Regions from separate parts of the Paenibacillus sp. 2TAB26 genome, predicted to be linked through region 1. Evidence: predicted binding sites of a transcription regulator. Region 1 holds the regulator's gene; each other region holds the start of a gene.
What was found. Region 1 encodes Rex, which represses fermentation and respiration genes when NADH is low (regulators of the CRP and FNR family bind a similar motif). Its sites were predicted from a motif close to TTGTGAAATATTTCACAA; they were not measured.
Positions count from the first base shown of each region.

Region 2: the regulator Rex is predicted to act here: its motif matches at 3,234-3,251, upstream of AB4Z50_RS09855 (DUF1641 domain-containing protein).
Region 3: the regulator Rex is predicted to act here: its motif matches at 1,632-1,649, upstream of AB4Z50_RS34290 (nitrate/nitrite transporter).
Region 4: the regulator Rex is predicted to act here: its motif matches at 1,893-1,910, upstream of nadA (quinolinate synthase NadA).

Region 1 is NZ_JBFRGC010000002.1:255,383-260,411, reverse strand. Features, by position in the region: gene AB4Z50_RS02625 (hypothetical protein) at 1-275, opposite strand, end outside; gene AB4Z50_RS02620 (cell wall elongation regulator TseB-like domain-containing protein) at 390-920, opposite strand; gene AB4Z50_RS02615 (amidohydrolase) at 920-2,221, opposite strand; gene AB4Z50_RS02610 (redox-sensing transcriptional repressor Rex) at 2,202-2,858, opposite strand; gene dinG (ATP-dependent DNA helicase DinG) at 2,855-5,029, opposite strand, start outside.
Region 2 is NZ_JBFRGC010000007.1:233,872-238,900, reverse strand. Features, by position in the region: gene AB4Z50_RS09870 (GDYXXLXY domain-containing protein) at 1-1,883, shown strand, start outside; gene AB4Z50_RS09865 (hypothetical protein) at 2,071-2,532, opposite strand; gene AB4Z50_RS09860 (MGMT family protein) at 2,666-2,989, opposite strand; gene AB4Z50_RS09855 (DUF1641 domain-containing protein) at 3,340-3,780, shown strand; gene AB4Z50_RS09850 (NAD(P)/FAD-dependent oxidoreductase) at 3,817-4,998, shown strand.
Region 3 is NZ_JBFRGC010000048.1:19,536-24,564, reverse strand. Features, by position in the region: gene AB4Z50_RS34295 (anthranilate phosphoribosyltransferase) at 1-98, shown strand, start outside; gene AB4Z50_RS34290 (nitrate/nitrite transporter) at 284-1,519, opposite strand; gene AB4Z50_RS34285 (molybdopterin molybdotransferase MoeA) at 1,907-3,169, shown strand; gene nirB (nitrite reductase large subunit NirB) at 3,198-5,029, shown strand, end outside.
Region 4 is NZ_JBFRGC010000035.1:15,004-20,032, forward strand. Features, by position in the region: gene nadB (L-aspartate oxidase) at 1-856, opposite strand, end outside; gene nadA (quinolinate synthase NadA) at 890-1,828, opposite strand; gene AB4Z50_RS30320 (ABC transporter permease) at 2,179-3,141, opposite strand; gene AB4Z50_RS30325 (ABC transporter permease) at 3,143-4,225, opposite strand; gene AB4Z50_RS30330 (ABC transporter ATP-binding protein) at 4,231-5,029, opposite strand, start outside.

The DNA.
Region 1 (5,029 bases):
TCAAGCTTACGGTCGCCAACTACATCTTTTCCGTTAGCTGCAATACTTTCATAGATGTCCCGGAGATTCGCATCCGGCGTTAATTCAAGAGAAATAGCTATTTTATTGCGATCCATAACTGGTTTTTCTGAAGAAACAATACCTTGAATGCCTTTTGTAACTTTCTCTAATGGAGCTGCTACAGCCACTTGATTATATACAGCCCAGCCTCCGAATAAAACGGAAGCGGAAATTGCAGCAGTAATCACGATTGGTATCACACGTGGTTTCATCATTATGAAAATCCCTCCTGCAATAAATTTATGAACACTCCGTATATCAACTCCGCTATACGAAAGTATATCATGAAATTATGCAAGAATCGTCCCTCAATAAAAGGAAACGGAGCCTTATGGCCCCGTTTTTGCTGGTAACGTATAAGAATCAATGAATGCACCGTCATCAAAACGGTAGAAATCATATCGGTAATGATCAGGCTTTTCACCGTCATTATAATAGATTTCCCACACCGTTTTGTCATCAAGCAGTCCCGGCTGAATTCTCTTGATTTCTGCCAATGGCCTCTTGCTGATGAAATCATCTTTGAGTGACTTCTCAGAAATGCCTTCCGTCGCTTTCATGATAACTGGTTGTTGCTCCTCAGTCAGCCATACGTATACATGTTCATCTTGTTCATTAATGCCTTCAACGACCCAACTGTTTTTTTGCCATATATGATGATGTACCTTTTCTATCTCCGTAAGATCAGCTGCTTTTGTCGCTTGTTCCTTCGCCGCATTAATTGCTGTCCACTCAGGCGACTGAACTTCACGGAAATAGATAAAGGAAACGGTTAGAAGCAGCAAGAGGAATGCTGTAATTAACAACAACCATCGCTTAAGTGTCATAAACGGCTTTCGTTTCCTTGCTGTTGCTCGCATTAAGCTTGCAGCAAGCGATCAAAGCTCGCTTGTGCCTCGTAACGAATTTTCTCCTCATCAAGCCAAGTGCATTCGCCGTTTTTCAATACTTGTCTTCCATCAATCCATACATGCCGCACATCGCGGCCTGAACCAGAGTAGACCAAATGTGATACGATATCCGTCTGAGGGTAGAAATGCGGCTGTTCAATATCAATAGCGATGAAATCTGCCTTCATGCCTACTTTTAGACTACCAAGGCTCTTCTCTTGCCAAATGGATTTTGCCCCACTCACTGTACCAAGTTTCAATGCTTCCAAAGCAGGGATAGCAGTAGGATCTCCAGATACACCTTTATGAAGCAAAGCCGCGAATCGAATTTCCTCAAATAAATCAAGATTGTTGTTGCTTGCCACACTATCTGTTCCAAGCGATACCGTAACACCTGCGCGAATCAAATCAGGAACGCGTGCAATGCCGCTAGCAAGCTTAAGATTACTTACAGGATTATGTGAAACCGCAACTCCTTTAGCAGCAAGCAGCTCGATCTCAGCATCATTCAGATGTACGGCATGCGCAACAAGTGCAGGACGTGAGAAGAAGCCTAACCGATCCAAATGCTCGACCGGACGAAGTCCATAATCACGCACGTTTTGCTCCACTTCAGCAATCGTTTCCGACATATGCGTATGCAAAGGCAAATCAAAATCATGAGCCGCTTGTACAAAACGTTCAATATACGCTGGCGGACATGTATAAGGGGCGTGTGGAGAAATCATCGTCGTAATACGTCCGTCTGCCTTCCCGTTCCAATCACGGGCAAAAGCGATTGCCTCAGCAAGCTTAGCTTCCTGTACATCTGGTGGACATAGTCCGATAACGCCTCTTGTCAAAACACCGCGGATCCCGCTTTGCTCAACCATTTGCGCAACCTGATCCATGCGATCATACATATCAACAAAGGCTGTTGTACCTGATTTCAGCATTTCAACGATCGCTAGAGCACTTCCTGCACGTGTATCTTGATCAACATATTTGCCTTCCATTGGCCACATTTTCTGTTCAAGCCAAACCTGCAAATTTTGATCATCGGAATATCCACGAAGCAAGCTCATCGCCGCATGTCCGTGAGTATTAATAAGACCTGGCATAAAAGCCAGCTTGCTGCCGTCTATTTTTTGCACCGTGTCAGAAAGCTGCTCAGGAACAGCCGTACCTATATAACTAATCCGATCATCGGATACGACCATATGTCCTCTAAATGATGGATTTTCGTCATCCATCGTTATAAACAAACCGTTTTCAATCCAAATCTGACTCATCCTGCGTCTCTCCCTCTTTGGCTAAATAATAAGCTAAACTAAGCAATTCCCTTGTGAAATCAGCATTATGTATTCGCATTTCATCCGGTACTCGTAGAATAGCAGGGGCAAAATTCAATATTCCTTCTATGCCTGCTTCGACAAATTGATTAGCTACATTTTGTGCTTCAAATGCTGGAACGGTAATGATGCCAATCCGAATATTTTGCTCTGCAACCGTTGCAGCAAGCTCACTCATCGGCATTACAATCAAATTATTAATGCTCGTTCCGATTTTGCTCGGATGTACATCGAACACGGCGGTAATCTGCATATTATCCTTGGAGTATTTATTGTAATTGCATAAGGCATGACCTAGATTGCCCGCTCCAACCAACGCAACCTTTATCGTCTGATCAACCTTTAAAATTTGACGTATCTTCTCAATTAAATATACAACATCGTAGCCTACGCCTTTCCGTCCAAACTCTCCGAAATAAGCGAGATCTTTACGAATTTGAGCAGGATTTAAATCAAGCTTTGTGCCTAAATCCTGCGAAGAAATGGTCTGAATCTCACGATTAAGCATTTCATTTAGTACTTGCAAATAAACGGGAAGCCTTCTGACGACAGCCTCCGATATTTTCGTTTGCTTCATCGTTTTTCCTCCTCTTCGCTAGACACAGCTTGATTTTCCTGCGGCAATGCTGCATTTTCATCCGTTAACCATTCTCTCATTCGCACGACCATTTGATCCATATGCATCGTTTCGATTTTTGGTCCTGGCAGTGAATATAAGAAGTGTTTACCGTAGTAAGTGTCGATTACTCTTGTATCATATATGATTACGATCCCTTTGTCTTGTGAAGTCCTTACTAGACGCCCAAAGCCTTGTTTAAAGCGAATGACAGCTTGGGGAATCGACAATTTCATAAAAGGATTTTGTTTCTGCCGCTGCAGCATCTCGGCTTTTGCTTCCACTAAGGGATGGTTAGGCGGTTGGAATGGCAAACGAACGATGGCAAGGCAAATCAGAGCTTCACCTGGTATATCTACACCTTCCCAGAAGCTGCTCGTGCCAAGTAAAACCGACTCAGGCGTTTGACGGAAACGTCTTGTAAGCTTCGTGCGATTGCCGCTGTCTATTCCTTGTCCGAGCACTTGAATACCTGCAACGCTTAAAAGCTCTTTAAGCGGCTCGTAGACCTGCCTCAGCATGCGATAGGACGTGAACAGTACAAGCATTCTGCCCTTCGTTTCCTTTGCAGCATCAGAAAGTGATTTTACAAGCATATCCAAATAGGTGTCATCTACAGCTGCTCCCTTGAGTACTGGGAAGTTGCGTGGAATGACAACTAATGCCTGTTCCCGGTAATTAAACGGTGAAGGCAATTGAACGGTTTTAAGTCTGCCCTGCTGTTCATATCCAGTTAACCCAAGCTGCTCCTCTGCGTATTGAAAAGATTTTTGCACAGATAACGTTGCCGAGGTAAGAACGATACTTTCTTTGACATCAAAAAAATATTTTTGCAGCTGAGCGCTTACATCTACTGGGACACCGTATAACTGTACAGATCTGTAGCGGTATACACTGCTTGCCTCGATCCAAAATACGGATTCCGCGAGCTCTAAGGTGATAAACGTTCTAAGCTCATCCTTAAGTCGAGACAAATCTCGTACCGCGCCATTTAAATCCGTTATTATCGCTTGAACACCGGAATCGTCAACACGGTCTTTAATATCGGTAACCATTTTATCGACGGTTCGAATGACTCGGTTAAGTTCAGTATGGATATTTCCTTCAACCGTAACACCGTCCTCCCAGCCTGCTGGAAGCTCGTTTTTCTTTAGCCGGCATACCGACTGACCATTCTCGGTTGGTCCATCCGATGAAGTTGACGTAAAGCTATAAAACATTTCAAACAGCTTATCCCAGTGCTCCTTAATCTCTTGGAAAATAGGAATAACGGTATCAATCGTCTCCAACCAGGAGGCTTGATGTGCGTCATCCTCATACATAAGCTTCTGGCGAAGCCCAGGCAATAATCCAGAGCGCGCATCTTTATAAAGCCGAAGAACAGCCTGCGTCAAAGAGAAGTAGTTAATTTGCATACCTAGATGCTTGCCGGCAACCTCTTCCACATGATGTGCTTCATCAATAATGAGATGAGTATAGGAAGGCAATAAACGATGATCTGCTTGAACATCCGTAAATAACATTGAATGATTCGTTATCGTAACATCAGCAATGTTTGCTTCATGCTTCGCACGATGATAAAAACATCTTTTGAACCAAGGACAAGCTCGATTTAGGCATGAATCCGTATCGCTCGCTACCGTAGACCAAAACTCAGCACCCTTGTTGCCGAAGTTAAGTTCTTCCTGATCGCCAGTTTCCGTTTCTCCAAGCCATACGACCATTTGAGCAGCCGTAACCGTATCCTCAATCGGCGATACAAGATCTTTTGTGTTGATTTTGCCTTCAAATTTGCGCAAGCATAAATAATTCCCTCTGCCTTTAAAGATCGAAGCTCTAAACTCAAATGGCAGTATTTCCTCAAGCAATGGCAAATCGCGTTGACGAAGCTGCTCCTGCAAATTGATTGTATGCGTACTAACGACAACTTTTTTGCCGTTCTGAATGCCATAATAAAGCGCAGGAATTAAATAACCAAGCGACTTCCCTGTTCCTGTACCTGCTTCTATAAGTAAATGCTGATTCTGATTTAGAGCGCTGTACACCTCTTGAAACATGGCTACCTGCGCTTCTCTTTCCTCATAATTCTCAAATTTCTGTTCAAAGCGTTGTCTTACATCAGTTAAATAATT
Region 2 (5,029 bases), on a different contig from region 1:
CTTTTTATATCCTTGCCTATATACTCGTTCATCTAACCCTGTGGCAATACTTTTTCCCAAGCGCGTATTCTATCGTCCATAGCGACCAAGAAATTTTGCTGATTGGCTGGTTGTTTGCGCTTATCAATCTTATTCTATTCGCATTAATAGAAGCCAAACATCTCACATCAGCGCCGCTTAAATATATTAGCTTTATTGCCTTTCATATTTCTTTGCTCGTCTTGACAAGTTCCGATCTATACGAACATTATGGCGCATGGATGAACGTCGCAAGCGCTGCGGCAATTGCGTTCGGATTCTATTATTTCACCCAAGTTCGCCTGGACAAAATTATGCTTACCCTTAACGCGTTAGCTGCTTCCGCTTTCGCTGTATTTAAATATTTCGAGCTGATGTCCGAGCATTATTCCACCTTATTTTTTATATTCGGACTCCTCTTTGTCGCTTTATTACTTACAGCCAACGTCTTTTTCTTCCGTTACTTAAACAAGCTGGGCAAGCATCAGTCAAGCTCCAATGAACGAGCTGACCAAGCATCCCATCCGTCAGAAGAACATAAGAGCACTCTTGTTGGCAAAATCGCATTCACAATCGTTACCGTAATCGGTGTTTTGATTGGCAGTATCTCCTTAGTAGGCTTAGTACTATTAGCCGCTGGTGAAATCCCGCCCGAAAACATTTTATTTGTAGTGTCACTGCTGTTTATTATTCCAACACTGCTGCTGACTCGCTTAAATACGGCTGTACGCTACACCGTGCTTACGATTGGATATATAGCTGGACTTATCTCTACCGCTTGGATTGATACTTCAGCCTTGTCTATTTTTTTCATAGCGGTACTGCTTGTCGGATGGTTCAAATGGCAAGGAAGGGTACCGCATTTCTTTATTTATACCTTACTGAATATCAATATCGCTATTCTTCTGTTTCAGTTATTTGGATCTGTTCATAATGCGGCTTCCTTCATCGTGTTCATCGTGACATCGCTCAATGCAGTCATTTATGCTAGTCACCATCTGCTCAGAGAAGGCGCCTTCAAGATTCACGTAAGAGAATGCGGTTGGTTCTTTACTTTGCTGCTTCTATTTTGGCTAACCTTTATGGATAACATTTTCCCTTACTCATATGAGCTGTTTAATATATTGAATTTCATTGTAGTTACGATCGCAGCCTTTTTATTTGTTAGGCGCAGTCAAGCCCTTGAAGCAGCAATAAGCTTCGTATTCTGGTTCATCTTCCTTGCGTTCAAATATTACGACTTGTTCTGGACATTATTGCACAAGTCAATTACACTCGCTCTGCTTGGCGTGATTATCATAGCAGCGACTTATATTTACGCCTATAGAACACGCGCAGCAGTGTCTGAACAAGCGGACTCTTTCAGCCGATTGCTGCGCAGAAGCCCCGCTCTCATTGCAATCGTTGTAGTGCTGCAGCTCGGTTATGTCGGTTACCATGCCGCAGTAAGCGAAATATTGCTCTCGAGCGGCACTCCGATTAAGCTGGCCATCGTGCCGCTTGATCCACGATCCATTTTGCAAGGCGATTATGTAGCGCTCCAATACAATATTTCGGTACCGCCAGATCACATCACTCAGGAACTGGAAAGACGTCCAAGCAACAGCCGTATTAAGGTCGTGCTTCAACAAGGTGCCGGCGGCGTATACAACTTGGATCGTTTATATAAAAAAGGTGAGCCTTTAGCTGACAAGGAAATCATTATTAACGGTTCCACTAGCGGCTGGAGAAACATCCAGTACGGCATAGAATCTTATTTTGTACCCGAAGGCACTGGGCTGGAAACGGAGCAAAATGCCCGCTTCGCGTATGTAATGGTTGGAACAAAAGGCGACGCTATACTAGAGAAATTAACGAAAGAATAGTGCTGTATAATTGACCGCCAATAAACAAAAAAAGAAGCAGGACCTATACAGCGCAACAGCTGTGCAGGTCCTGCTTCTTTCAAAATAGAAGGAAATATTTCATCTGCTTCTACTTAGCTTATATTTGCCCAACAACGCTGCTTCCGTTTGCTGAGGACGTTGATGGCTTTTTTCCATATTCTTTCGATTATCCGTGCATCAATTTGTTCAATTCCGTAAATTCCTCTAAATAACCGTTTCTCTCCAGTTCCATCAATGCCTTCCGAATGCTGACCTCATCCTCGCCAGATTGATCTGATAGTGCTAAGAGTTCAGGCAATGTAATGTTTTTATGCTCCTTGCAATACGTGAGCAGCCCTTTGGCTGCCCAAGATAAGCGATCATCCTGGAATTCACCGATCATTTTACGGAACAATTTATGTGGGATTAGCTGCTCGTCAACTAAGGCTTGCATCGCTTTTATTGCAAGTTTTGTCGTCATACGGCCTTTTTTGGCAACCTCGTCTAAGGTGAGCGATGCGGAATCCGCCGTGCTTGAGCTGAGTACGATATAAATCATTTGCGAATAAATATCCAAGCTTTGGTTATAAAAGATTTCGGTGGAAACTGTGAAGTTTCTAACGTTTCCCGGTGTAATTTCTGTTGTCATGTTCTTTCTCTCCCTTCCGAATGGTCTATACCATAATAAAGGTTCGGATACGGGGTTTCAAATGGGGCCTCATTAGAAAAAGTTAATCGCAGCCGCTTAACCGCGAAGAAGCATAATTTTCATCCGGGTAAGGTCATCTTTCTTCTTCTCTATCCGGATTGTAGCGGTATTTTTCCAAATCAATTCGACCGTCCTCGCTCGCTGCAACACCTTCCTCTTTTAAATAAAAGATCTGCATGTAACGAGCTTCCTCCTCTTGAATCGATATCTCCCCTTTTGCATTAACAACTCTGTGCCAGGGAAGATTATAAATGCCGCTCATCGAATGCAGAACTCGGACAACCTGCCTTGCCCCCCTGCGATTGCCAGCCAGTTCTGCGACTTGACCATACGTCATTACGGTGCCTTCCGGAATCGCCTTAATGATGGATACAACTCTTTGCGTATAGGGCTGCATATTAGAACTCCTTTATGTATGTTTTTAATCATTGTTTTTTATTATCATAACTGAATTGCGCTTCATGTCAGCAATATTCCAAATCTTTTTGCCGAAAGCAATAAATTTCTTTTTAACTTTTGGTGAAAACGATGTAGAATAGAAACAAAGGGTTTAATCCGATTACGTCATACGCGCATTCACATCCTTCTGCCTCACGCAGAAATAAGACTGTTACGTCTGCATAAACATTTTTCGAGTAACTATGTGAAAAGTGTAACAATCTTTCAGGATGCATCTTTATCTTTAGCGGCTGACACAATTGAGACTACAACTTACTTTCAAATTTACGTAAAGGAGGACATTCTATTATGTCACAACCATCTGCTGGACAAGAGGTTGCAGCTAGCCTCGTCGAAGAAAAACAAACGTTGGATGTACTTGATCAATTGATGAAGCCGGAGGTTCAAGAGTCTCTAACTGTACTCGTGGACAGCCTGCCGAAATTAGCTGAAATGGTTACTCTAATGACCAAAGCTTATGATTTTGCACAAAACATCGCTACAGACAAAGTGTTGATCAACGATTTCGCTCAAGGTATCGGTGAATTCGTTAAACCGGTTCAAGAGAAAGCAAAAGGTATCGCAACAGCAGCTATTGAAGCTGGCGAGCGCTCGCAAGAAGCGGCTAACTCTTCTGTTGGCCTATTCGCTATGTTGAAAATGCTTAAAGATCCGGAAGTTCAAAAAACGCTTCGTTTCGCGCAAGCTTTCCTAAGTGTTTTGTCTGAACGCAAAAACGATAAAGTATAATACACCGAATACGTATAGAACGAACGGAGGATGAACATGTCGAAGCAAATACTAATTCTTGGTGGCGGTTATGGCGGTCTTCTTACTGCTCTAACAGCACGACAACACTTGACTGCAGCAGAAGCTAGCATCACAATCGTAAACCGTTTTCCAACTCACCAAATCATTACTGAGCTGCACAGACTTGCTGGGGACACAATTGCTGAGCAAGCAGTTGCTCTACCGCTTAGCAAGCTTCTAGGCGACAAACAAGTTAACATCATCGTTGACTCGGTTAAAGAAATTAAACCTAACGAGAAGCAAGTGGTTCTTGAAAGCGGACAAGTGCAAAAGTACGACACTCTTGTTGTAGCACTTGGAAGTGAAACGAACTACTTCGGCATTCCAGGATTGGAAGAGAACAGCCTTGTTCTTAAATCCGTTGCTGATGCTAACAAAATCCGCAAGCATGTTGAAGATCGTCTTGACGCTTACAAAAAATCAGGCAACAAAGCTGACGCAACAATCGTTGTTGGCGGCGGCGGCTTGACTGGCGTTGAGCTTGTTGGCGAATTCGCCGACAGACTTCCTGAGATTTGCCGCAGCAAAGGCATCGACTTCAATGATATTTCGCTGTATTGCGTAGAAGCCGGCCCTGCCGTTCTGCCAATCTTCCCGAAAGTATTGATCGATCGTGCTGTAACAAGCCTTGAGAAACGTGGCGTTAACTTCATCACTAGCGTAGCGATTACAGAAGCTACAAAAAGCTCCGTATCGCTTAAAGACGGTCGTACGATTGAATCCAGCACAATCATTTGGACTGGCGGCGTTAAAGGTAATCCCGTTGTCGGCAGCAGCGGTCTTGCAGAAGACCGTGGTCGTTCACTTGTTACACCAACGCTTCAATCGACTTCACACGCTGATGTATTCCTTGCTGGCGACTGCGCAGTTGTATTCCCAGAAGGCAGCGAACGTCCTTACCCTCCAACAGCTCAGCTTGCTTGGCAAATGGGCGAAACGGTAGGCTACAACCTAGCGGTTCAAATCAAAGGCGGCGTTATGGATAAGTTTGTACCTGTATTCTCCGGAACACTGGGCAGCCTTGGCCGTAAAGATGGCGTGGGCACAATCGGCGGCAACGCGACACAGCTTAAGGGCTTGCCTGCTTCCCTAATGAAGGAAGCAAGTAACGTTCGTTACCTGTCGCATATTCACGGTTTGTTCGCACTAGCTTACTAATATACACAAACAAGAAGAAGGAGGGCAGCTG
Region 3 (5,029 bases), on a different contig from region 1:
TTTATACATGTCAACATTTGCTTGACTCATGCGCTCCATGGGAGCTTTATCGCAAATGGCAAGGCGCGATGCTCGGTGGCGCTATTAACATTTTATGAGGATCAGGCAGATTTAGAGAACGCGCCGAGTGCGTAACGATCACCGGATTAAGGCGATGGCGAAGCTGCTTCAAACCCCGATACGGCTGCACATAAAAAGCTCTAGAACGACAAAAAAATACCCTTGGATTAAGCAAACAGCTTAGTTTAAGGGTATTTGGTTTATTTAATTGATTAATTGTATATTAAACGTTAACTTGAGAAGCATCAACGTCTAGACGGGCTTTGCCGCCTTTAGCCATCCATTTATGTTTCCATTTCATTTGCATGACCGTTAACAAAATAAGGGATGCCAGCGTCACAGAGCTGAGGATCAAGAAGCCGGAAGTGTATGAGCCGGTAGATTGATAAAGCTTTCCGAGAATTAGAGGGAGCGCATACCCGCCTAATCCGCCAGCAGCCCCAATAATGCCTGTCATGAGGCCTAGTTCACTGCCGAAGCGCTGCGGTACAAGCTGGAATACAGAGCCATTTCCTGCACCGAGACACATCATTCCGATGAAAAGCAAGGTAATGACGACAGGCAGTGGGGGCATGGCTGCTACTGCTGCAAGCATTAAGCCTGCGCCGCTGTAAAGAATCGTCAACATGCGCGCTCCTCCGATCCGGTCTGAAAGATATCCGCCAACAGGTCTAAAGAAGCTTCCTGCAATGACACAAAAGGTTGTGAAGTCAGCGGCTCTGACTGGGGATAACCCATATTGTGTATTGAAGAAGATGGTCAAATAGTTGGAGAGTCCGACGAATCCGCCAAAGGTTACGCAATAGAAAGCGCAGAACACCCATGCATCGCCTTGTTTTAAAACCTGCGCATATTGTGAAAGCTTTTTAGGCGCAGGACGGTTCGGACTATTTTTGGCAAAGATCGTGAAGATAATAAAGACGATAATGATCGGGATGATAGCAAGTCCAAAAACCATTTCCCAGCTGCCGTAATGTTGCGCCAAGCGGTTAGCAAACAAAGTAGAAATTACAGTACCGCTATTTCCTGCCCCGGCGATACCCATTGCAAGTCCTTGATGCTCCTTGGAGTACCACTGGCTGGCAAGCGGTAAGGCTGCAGCAAATGAGGCGCCAGCAACACCGAGCAGTAGAGCTACGATATAGAGCTGATCCAAGGAATGTACGAATTGCCAGCCCATTATTAATGGAATAAGAGTAAAGAGCATTCCGAACTGAGCCGTTCGTTTGGGCCCGATATAATCGGTCATGAAACCTAACACTAATCTTAAAATTGAACCTCCTAATATAGGAAGAGCTACGAGGTTTGCTTTTTGAACAGGATCCATCGGATAATCGGCCGCAATAATAACGCTGAGAGGACCAATAAGCACCCAAATCATAAAACTCATGTCAAAATACAAAAAAGCACTGAATAAGGTAGGTTTGTGCCCGCTATGCCAAAATCCTTTTCTCTCCATTCCAATCTCTCCCTTTTCTATTGTAATCAACTAAAAAAGCCGCAATCCGTCCTTATTAAGGAACGGATTGCGGCTTCATTGCCATAGGGGGCACGTCATTGTGCGACCACTTTTATGCATTGGATCACAAACTTTGTAACCCCAACTCGAATTATAGGGCGGTGTAATATTTATGTCAATATATATTACATAAAATATTTTTCGGAAAAATTGATTAAGATTGTGTTATATATATTGACATGTAAATTAACATGAACTAATCTATACATTATAGAACGAGTACAGCACAATGGCGTGCTAACTCTTGCGGCAATGATGCCTTTTCCCAGATGCGGGAAAGGGCTTTTTCTGATCATTTTTGTACCAATCATTCGCTGGAGGGATAACATGTCGGTCCTAAATCCAATTCAACCGCTTACGGCATCCGTATCAAACGCTTTAATGAAATTGACAAGGGAAATGAAGGAGCCGATTTGTGAGACGGTATCGTTAGATGATTGTCTATCCAGAGTACTTGCTCATGATTTTGAAAGCCCATTCTCCTTGCCACCTTTTCGCCGAGCCGCAATGGATGGATACGCCATTTACGCCGCATCATCGGGAGGTGCAAGCAAGGAAATGCCTGTGTTATTACAGGTTAAAGGAGAAATTCGGTCAGGCCAATCAGAGCGTATGTACGATATGGAGCCAAAAATGATGACTGCGGTTCGTATTTTCACTGGTGCTCCCGTGCCTGCTGGCTATGATACGATTGTAGTGCAGGAAGCAGCACGCGAACGTATGGACCTACGGGGATTATCCATTCAAATTGATCGTGCTTACGTAAAAGGACAACACATTGCCGAAAAGGGCGAGGATATCCGAAATGGTATGAAGGTGCTATACCGCGGAACGGCTATCAAATCGAAAGAAATCGCCATTTTAGCTTCTTTTGGGCAAACGGAAGTACAGGTATATAAAAAACCTCTCGTCACAATTATTCCGGTTGGCGATGAATTGCTCATGCCAGGCGAGAGCTTGCAATCCGGCAAAATTTTTGACGCGAACAGCTTCATGGTAAGCGCTCGGCTTAGGGATCTTGGAGCCTCAGTCATTCGTCATAGGTCCGTACCCGATTGCCTGAAAACGATTGAAAACGCGCTTAAGGCGGCGCTAGAGCAATCAGAATTGATCGTAACCACAGGAGGTGTATCGGTTGGTGATTACGACTTCGTAAAGCTGGCGGCGGAAAGCATCGGCGGCGTACCTTTGTTTACTAAAGTTGTCATGCGACCGGGAACGCCTACCTCTGCCTATCATTTTGGATCTAAGCTTCTCATTTGCTTATCCGGGAATCCATCTGCTTGCTTTGCAGGTGTCGAGCTGCTGCTTCGTCCTGCGATATTGAAGGCTATCGGAAGAAATGATTTTCGGACCGAGTGGATGGAAGGGCGTTTAATCGATTCCATAGCTAAACCGTCCCCTTATCCAAGATACGCGAGAGCATTTGTCTATCGCTCGGAGAAGGAATGGATGGTAGAGCCGCTGCGTCATGATAAGTCCGGTAATGTTGCTGCCTTCGCTAGAGCCAATGCTATCGTACAAATACCAGCCGGGGGGGCTGGCGCGTCAGCTGGGCAAGAGGTTCGTTTTGTTTCTTTAACAATCTAGGAAATTGCACGAGTGGATGTGAGCATAGGTGAGTAGAGAGAAACTAGTCGTTATAGGAAATGGAATGGCAGGTATTAAATGTGTGGATGAAATCATCAAGCTTGCGCCAGATAAATTCCAAATTACGGTATTTGGCAATGAGCATCATCCGAACTATAACCGTATTTTATTATCAAAGGTGCTTCAAGGAGACTCTTCCATTGAAAGCATAGTAATTAATGATTGGTCTTGGTATGTGGAACGGGAAATAAGTCTTTTTAAAGGCGAGACTGTCGCTCATATTCATTCAGATTCACAATATGTAACGACCATATCCGGCATTCGTGCCGATTATGATCATCTCATTATAGCAACCGGCTCTTCTGCCTTTATTCCGCCCATTGCAGGAGTTCATAAATCTGGCGTCATCTCGTTCCGTAACATTGACGATTGCAAGATGATGATCGAATACTCAAAAAAATATAAGAAAGCCGCAGTGATCGGCGGCGGCTTGCTAGGGCTTGAAGCTGCACGAGGCTTGTTAAATCTCGGCATGGAAACAGATGTCATTCACAATGCGCCTTATTTAATGAATCGTCAGCTCGATCGTATGTCATCCGACATGCTTCGCAAAGAATTGGAAGAGCAAGGGATGCGATTCTGGCTCAGCAAGGAAACGGAAAGCATTACCGGATTAAATCGCGCTAAAGGAATACGCTTCACGAACGGCGATTCATTAGAAGCAGATTTAATCGTCATTTCCGTAGGAATCCGTCCAAACGTCGAGCTGGCCAAAAAGAGCGGTATCGATACTAAAAGAGCAATCATCGTGGACGATTACATGCGAACGAGCAAACCCAATATATATGCCGTTGGTGAATGCGCGGAGCATCGTGGCGTCGCTTATGGTTTAGTTGCACCGCTTTATGAGCAAGGGAAGGTGCTGGCCAAAAGTATTTGCGGACATAGTTCAGAGCCCTACTTAGGTTCCGTTCCATACGCACAGCTCAAGGTTTCAGGGGTCGAGGTTTTTTCAGTCGGCGAAATTCGTCCGGAAGAAGCAGAGACCGCTATCCAGCAGTTTGATGGTATTCACGGAACTTACAAAAAAGTGACGATGAAGGAAGGTACGGTGCGCGGAGCTATATTGTATGGCGATACAGCGGAAGGAACCGCCTTGCTTGGCTTAGTGAATAGAAGAGCAGCTGTTGTGGAGCTTATTGCTCCTCCGAGCGCCGGAGGCGGCAGTGCAAAAGATGAACTAGCTGCTCAAATGCAAGAGCGTGAGATGGTATGTGCCTGTAATGCAGTAGACAAATCCGCTATCATGTGCGCCGTAATTGAAGACGGTCTACTAACGCTGGAGCAGGTTCGTGATCATACGAAAGCCTCAAGCTCCTGCGGAGGCTGCCGTCCCATCGTCGCAGCGATCGTCCAATATGCGCTTCAACATGGCAAAGATGCTTTGAAAGCATCGGCTCCGCCAATTTGCAGATGCACCGATGCCAGTCACGAGACGCTGAAACATCATATTGCTGCCAATCCGATGTCTTCTGTTCATGAAATGAAAACATCATTAGGCTGGAAGATCTTATCCGGCTGCACCGTTTGCTCTTCTGCCCTGCACTATTATTTAGTTATTTATCATCCACAGGCTGCTAATCTAGATAGAAATATCGCAGCTGAATACAGTTTTAGCATAAACTCTGCCCCTGCAAATCTAGATTTAATACGCGGTATCCATGCTGAGTTTGATTTGGTTTCCCTTGGGAGCGAGCTAGAAAGCTGCTGCGCAAGCTTGCCTTTCCCGGCACCAGTGAAAGCGGCTATTTCACCCAGCATTCAAAATCCGGCCGGAGTACTTGTTCATGATATTGGAAT
Region 4 (5,029 bases), on a different contig from region 1:
CCAGCTCCAGCTGCTCATGGTAGCGTTCCATGAAGCGCTCTCCTTTAATATTACGAAGATACGCCCCTTCGCCGCGCACAGCCTCTGATATCAAAAACCTTGGCGCGCCTGGATAACATAGAGAGGTAGGGTGGAACTGAATAAACTCGACATCCTGTATGTATGCCCCTGCTCGATAAGCCATCGCAATGCCGTCTCCTGTGGCTACCTCGGGATTTGTCGTGTAACGGTAGAGCTGGCCAGCACCGCCTGAGCTTAAAATGACGGCTTTGCCTTTTACAAACAAACGCGCACCGCTTGGCTTCTGTACAATGACACCACAGCATTCGCCATCCTCTGTAACCAAATCAATAACAAAATGGTCATCCCAAACTTCGATTTTAGGATTGGCAATAGCCGTTTCGGACAATGCTCGTACGATCTCGAAACCAGTAGCATCCCCGTTAGCATGCAAAATACGCCGCTGGCTATGCGCTCCTTCCTTCGTAAGCGCAAACTCGCCATTCTCCAGATCGAATTGCGTTCCCATCTTTATTAAGCTGCGAACACCTTTGGGCCCCTCATGAACGAGTACATCAACCGCTTCATTAGAACATAAGCCTGCACCCGCTACGAGTGTATCTTGTCTATGGTAAGCCGGTGAATCCTCATCCGAAATAACCGCAGCGATACCGCCCTGCGCATAACGCGTATTGCTGTCGAGCAGCGATTTTTTCGTAATCATGAGGACAGAATTGTTTTCACTTGCTCGTATAGCGGTAAAAAGACCGGCAATGCCGGCCCCAATTACAATCACATCTTTTTCTATAACAGGCAGCTCACTTAACTGCACATCGACTAAATATCTAGGAATCATCATTGGCTCCTCCAAGCGTAGAAGCAGCGCATACTACTTCACGAGTAGCATGCGCTCCAAGGATAAACGGGCTTGATCTGCAACATGTGGCGGTACGTAGATTTGAGGCTGCATCGTTTCCAAGCATTTCACTAGCTTCTTCAAATTATTTACTTTCATGTTAGGGCACACCAAATATTTAGATGCAAAATGAAAAGTTTTACCTGGGCTGTCTAAACGAAGCTGATAGCCAGTGCCATCTTCTGTTCCCACGATAAATTCTTGGCAATCTGATTCTTTACAATATTTAATAATAGCGGTTGTACTGCCTACAAAGTCGCCTAGCTCAACGACTTCAGGACGACATTCCGGATGCACAACGAATTGCGCATTAGGATATTTCGCTTTCATTTCTTCTACGTCTTTAACCGTCAGCATATCGTGCGTATTGCAGTAACCTTCCCAGATAATCATTTTCTTATCGGTATTCTGCTGCACATAGTGGCCTAGGTTCTTATCTGGTACCCAGATGATCTCGTCGCCTTCAACCGAATTGACAACTTTAACCGCATTTGCCGATGTGCAGCAAATATCAGTCTCCGCTTTGATCTCAGCAGACGAGTTAATGTAAGTAACGACCTTTGCATTCGGGTGCTGCGCTTTCAGCTTACGCAAGCCATCAACACTTACCATGTCGGCCATCGGACAGCCCGCACGCTCGTCGGGAATGATAACGGTTTTATTAGGAGCCAAAATTTTTGCGCTCTCACCCATAAAGTGAACGCCGCAAAAAACAATAACTTCAGCATCCGTTTGTGCAGCCTTCTGCGCAAGCAGGAAGGAATCTCCACGGAAATCAGCTACCTCTTGAATTTCATCACGTTGATAATAATGAGCTAAAATGATAGCGTTCCGTTCTTTCTTCAACTGTAACAACCGTTCACGCAGCTCTCGGTTTTGCTCCGCCTTGCGTTCCAGTGCCAGTGCTTCCACAGTAGATCCTCTCCTCTTATGAGGGATGGGCGATAACCCATTCCGTTATACGGCAAGCTGAACTTTGTGAATTGATGCACAAACTTAGAAAGTCGCTTACCTATAGTTTAAACCAAAAGGGATAAATTCATTTGATTAAGTTTTAATTTACACGCGGTAGATGCTACTGTCAATGCGTTAAAGGCCTTTTTAAGGCAGCAATTTAAAATAAATTATTTTGATCGCTGTATCTCACTCACATTCTTCGTAAATGAACCTTTTTTACTATATAATCGCGACCTCCGTCATCACTTGTATTAGCAACGAAATAAAAAAAGTCTCTCTCCGCGATGGAGAGAGACCATTTTGAATTATCTTTTTGCTGGATCGTAAGGTTGACCAAGTGCTGATGGCGCATTTGAACGGCCAACAGCTCCTGCCAAAACGATCAATGTCAAAACATATGGCAGCATGTAGAAAAATTCAACTGGAATATGCTGCGAAAATTCAAAGCGCTGTGCAAAGCTTCTAAGCGCCTGAGCTAGACCGAAGAACATTGCTGCTCCTACTACGCCAAGCGGATTCCATTTGCCGAAAATCAGTGCTGCGAGYGCAATAAATCCTTGCCCAGAAATCGTATTATGCGCAAAGCTGCTAGTCGTCGTCAATGTAATTGTCGCACCGCCAAGACCTGCAAGCGCGCCGCTGAGCAATACGCCGATATAACGGTATTTCGTTACGCTAATACCAACGGTATCCGCAGAGCTCGGATGTTCGCCCACAGCACGAAGACGCAAGCCAAACGGCGTGTGGAACAAGACGAAATAACTGATTACTGCGATAGCTAGGACAATATACGTCGTCGGATACGCGGTGAAAATAGCTTTCCCGAGCAACGGAATATCAGATAAATAAGGTATTTTCACTTTGTGGAACACATTAGCCAAAAGCGGCGTTTGACCTGATCCATCATAAATGCTTTTGGTTAGGTAAAGCGCTAAGCCAAGCGATAGAATGTTAATAACGACACCGACGACGGTTTGATCCGCACGGAACGTGATCGTTGATATCGCATGCAATAAAGCAAATAACGTACCATAAATAGCTGCAGCTATAAATCCAATCCACGGTGAAGCACTGCCTAACCCAGCTTGTATCGCATACTCCGTTGCAACTGCCGCGGCGAACGCTCCTGAAACCATCAAGCCCTCTAGTCCGATGTTCACAACACCTGAGCGCTCTGAGTACATACCGCCAAGCGCTGTAAAAATGAGCGCGGTGGAGAACACGAGCGTTGTATTAATAAGTTGTCCAATGATGTCTAGCACGTTCATCCTACACCGCCTCCTTCCGCTTGCTTGCACGTTTATTTAGAAAAGGCTTTAAGAACCACTTCACCAATCCATGCGAAGCAACGAAGAAAATAACGGCGCCGATTACGATACGCACGACTTCAGGAGGAACACCTGCACCAAAGCTCATGCCTGCTGAACCGTAGCTGAGTCCACCGAATAAAATTGCGCCAAGGAATACACCAATCGGCGTATTGCCGCCAAGGAGCGCTACCGCAATACCATCAAACCCATAGCCCGGAGAAGCGGCCATAACGGTCTGGTTGCCGAACACGCCTAAAATTTCAAACACGCCGCCCAGACCAGCGAATACGCCGCTTATAAACATCGACTTAACCATCGTTACGTTAACGTTCATACCCGCATATAACGCTGCATCCGGATTATGTCCAACAGCACGAAGCTCGTAGCCTTGTTTCGTACGCCATAACACGAAATAAAACACAACGATACAAATGAGCGCAACAACCGTACCCCAGTGCATACGAGCGTTGTCTGTCAATTTAATAAGCCAATCAATTTTCACCATAGCTGATTCATGAACCGGCATCGACTTCTGCTGGCCTTTCTCAACAAGAAACTTTGCAATGATAAAATTGGAGAGGAACAATGCGATCCAATTCAGCATGATGGATGAAATAACTTCATTTACTCCACGCTTCGCTTTCAAGTAACCAGCAATACCCGCCCATAGGCCGCCGAATACAGCACCCGTAATTACAGCTAGAGGAGCATGTATATACCAAGGCAGGTCAAGCAGCACGCCTACGATTGTCGCGCCAGTCATGCCCATTACAAATTGTCCCTCTACACCGATATTGAATAGACCTGTACGGAAAGCGAAGGAAACGGCTAAACCTGTAAAGATCAATGGTGTAATTGCTCGAACCGCTTCTCCCATATTGTAAGGAGTGCTAAACAGCTTATTGATTAAAGAAGTGTACGCTAGAATCGGATCGTACCCTCCAGCAAGCATGGCAATGGCGCCAACCACAAATCCAAGAAAGATTGACACAATTGGAATAAGGATAGACGATTTATTAAATATTTTTTTCAAGGTTTCCATATACGCTATCCTCTCCCCTCTGATGCAGGTACAGCTATTTTGTTACCAGCCATCATAAGTCCAAGCTGCTGATCATCTCTCTGCTCAGCATCAACCTCACCCATTAGCTTGCCTTCATACATGACCGCAATTCGATCGGACAATGCATACAGCTCATCAAGCTCAAATGATACGAGTAAAATCGCTTTTCCTTCGTTACGAGCTTGTACCAACCGCTTGTGCACAAATTCGATCGCACCGATGTCGAGGCCGCGTGTAGGCTGAACCGCAATAAGCAAATCAGGATCTTTATGAAGCTCCCGTGCGATAATAGCCTTCTGCTGGTTTCCTCCAGACAGCTGACGAGCATGCGTATGAATACCTGATGAGCGAACATCAAATTCGTTAACAAGCTTTTCAGACAGCTTGTCCATGCTGTTGTAATCAATAAACATAGAACGGCCGAATTCCGGCTCAAAATACGTATTCAAAATCATATTCTCACTAACTGAGAAATCTAGCACCAGCCCATGCTTATGCCGATCCTCTGGTATATGCCCTACTCCCGCAACCGATATTTGGCGCGGAGAATGATTCGTCATATCCTTGCCATTCAGCTTAACGCTGCCGCCGTCCAGCTTGCGCATACCTGTTATAGCGTAAATGAGCTCGCTTTGCCCATTGCCATCAACACCGGCTATGCCAAAAATCTCTCCTGCACGAATGTTGAAGCTAGTACCATCCAGTACATTTTTGCCTTGATCACCTTTCATCTGCAATCCATCCACAGATAAAATCACTTCGCCAGGCTCGTTCTTCGTCTTC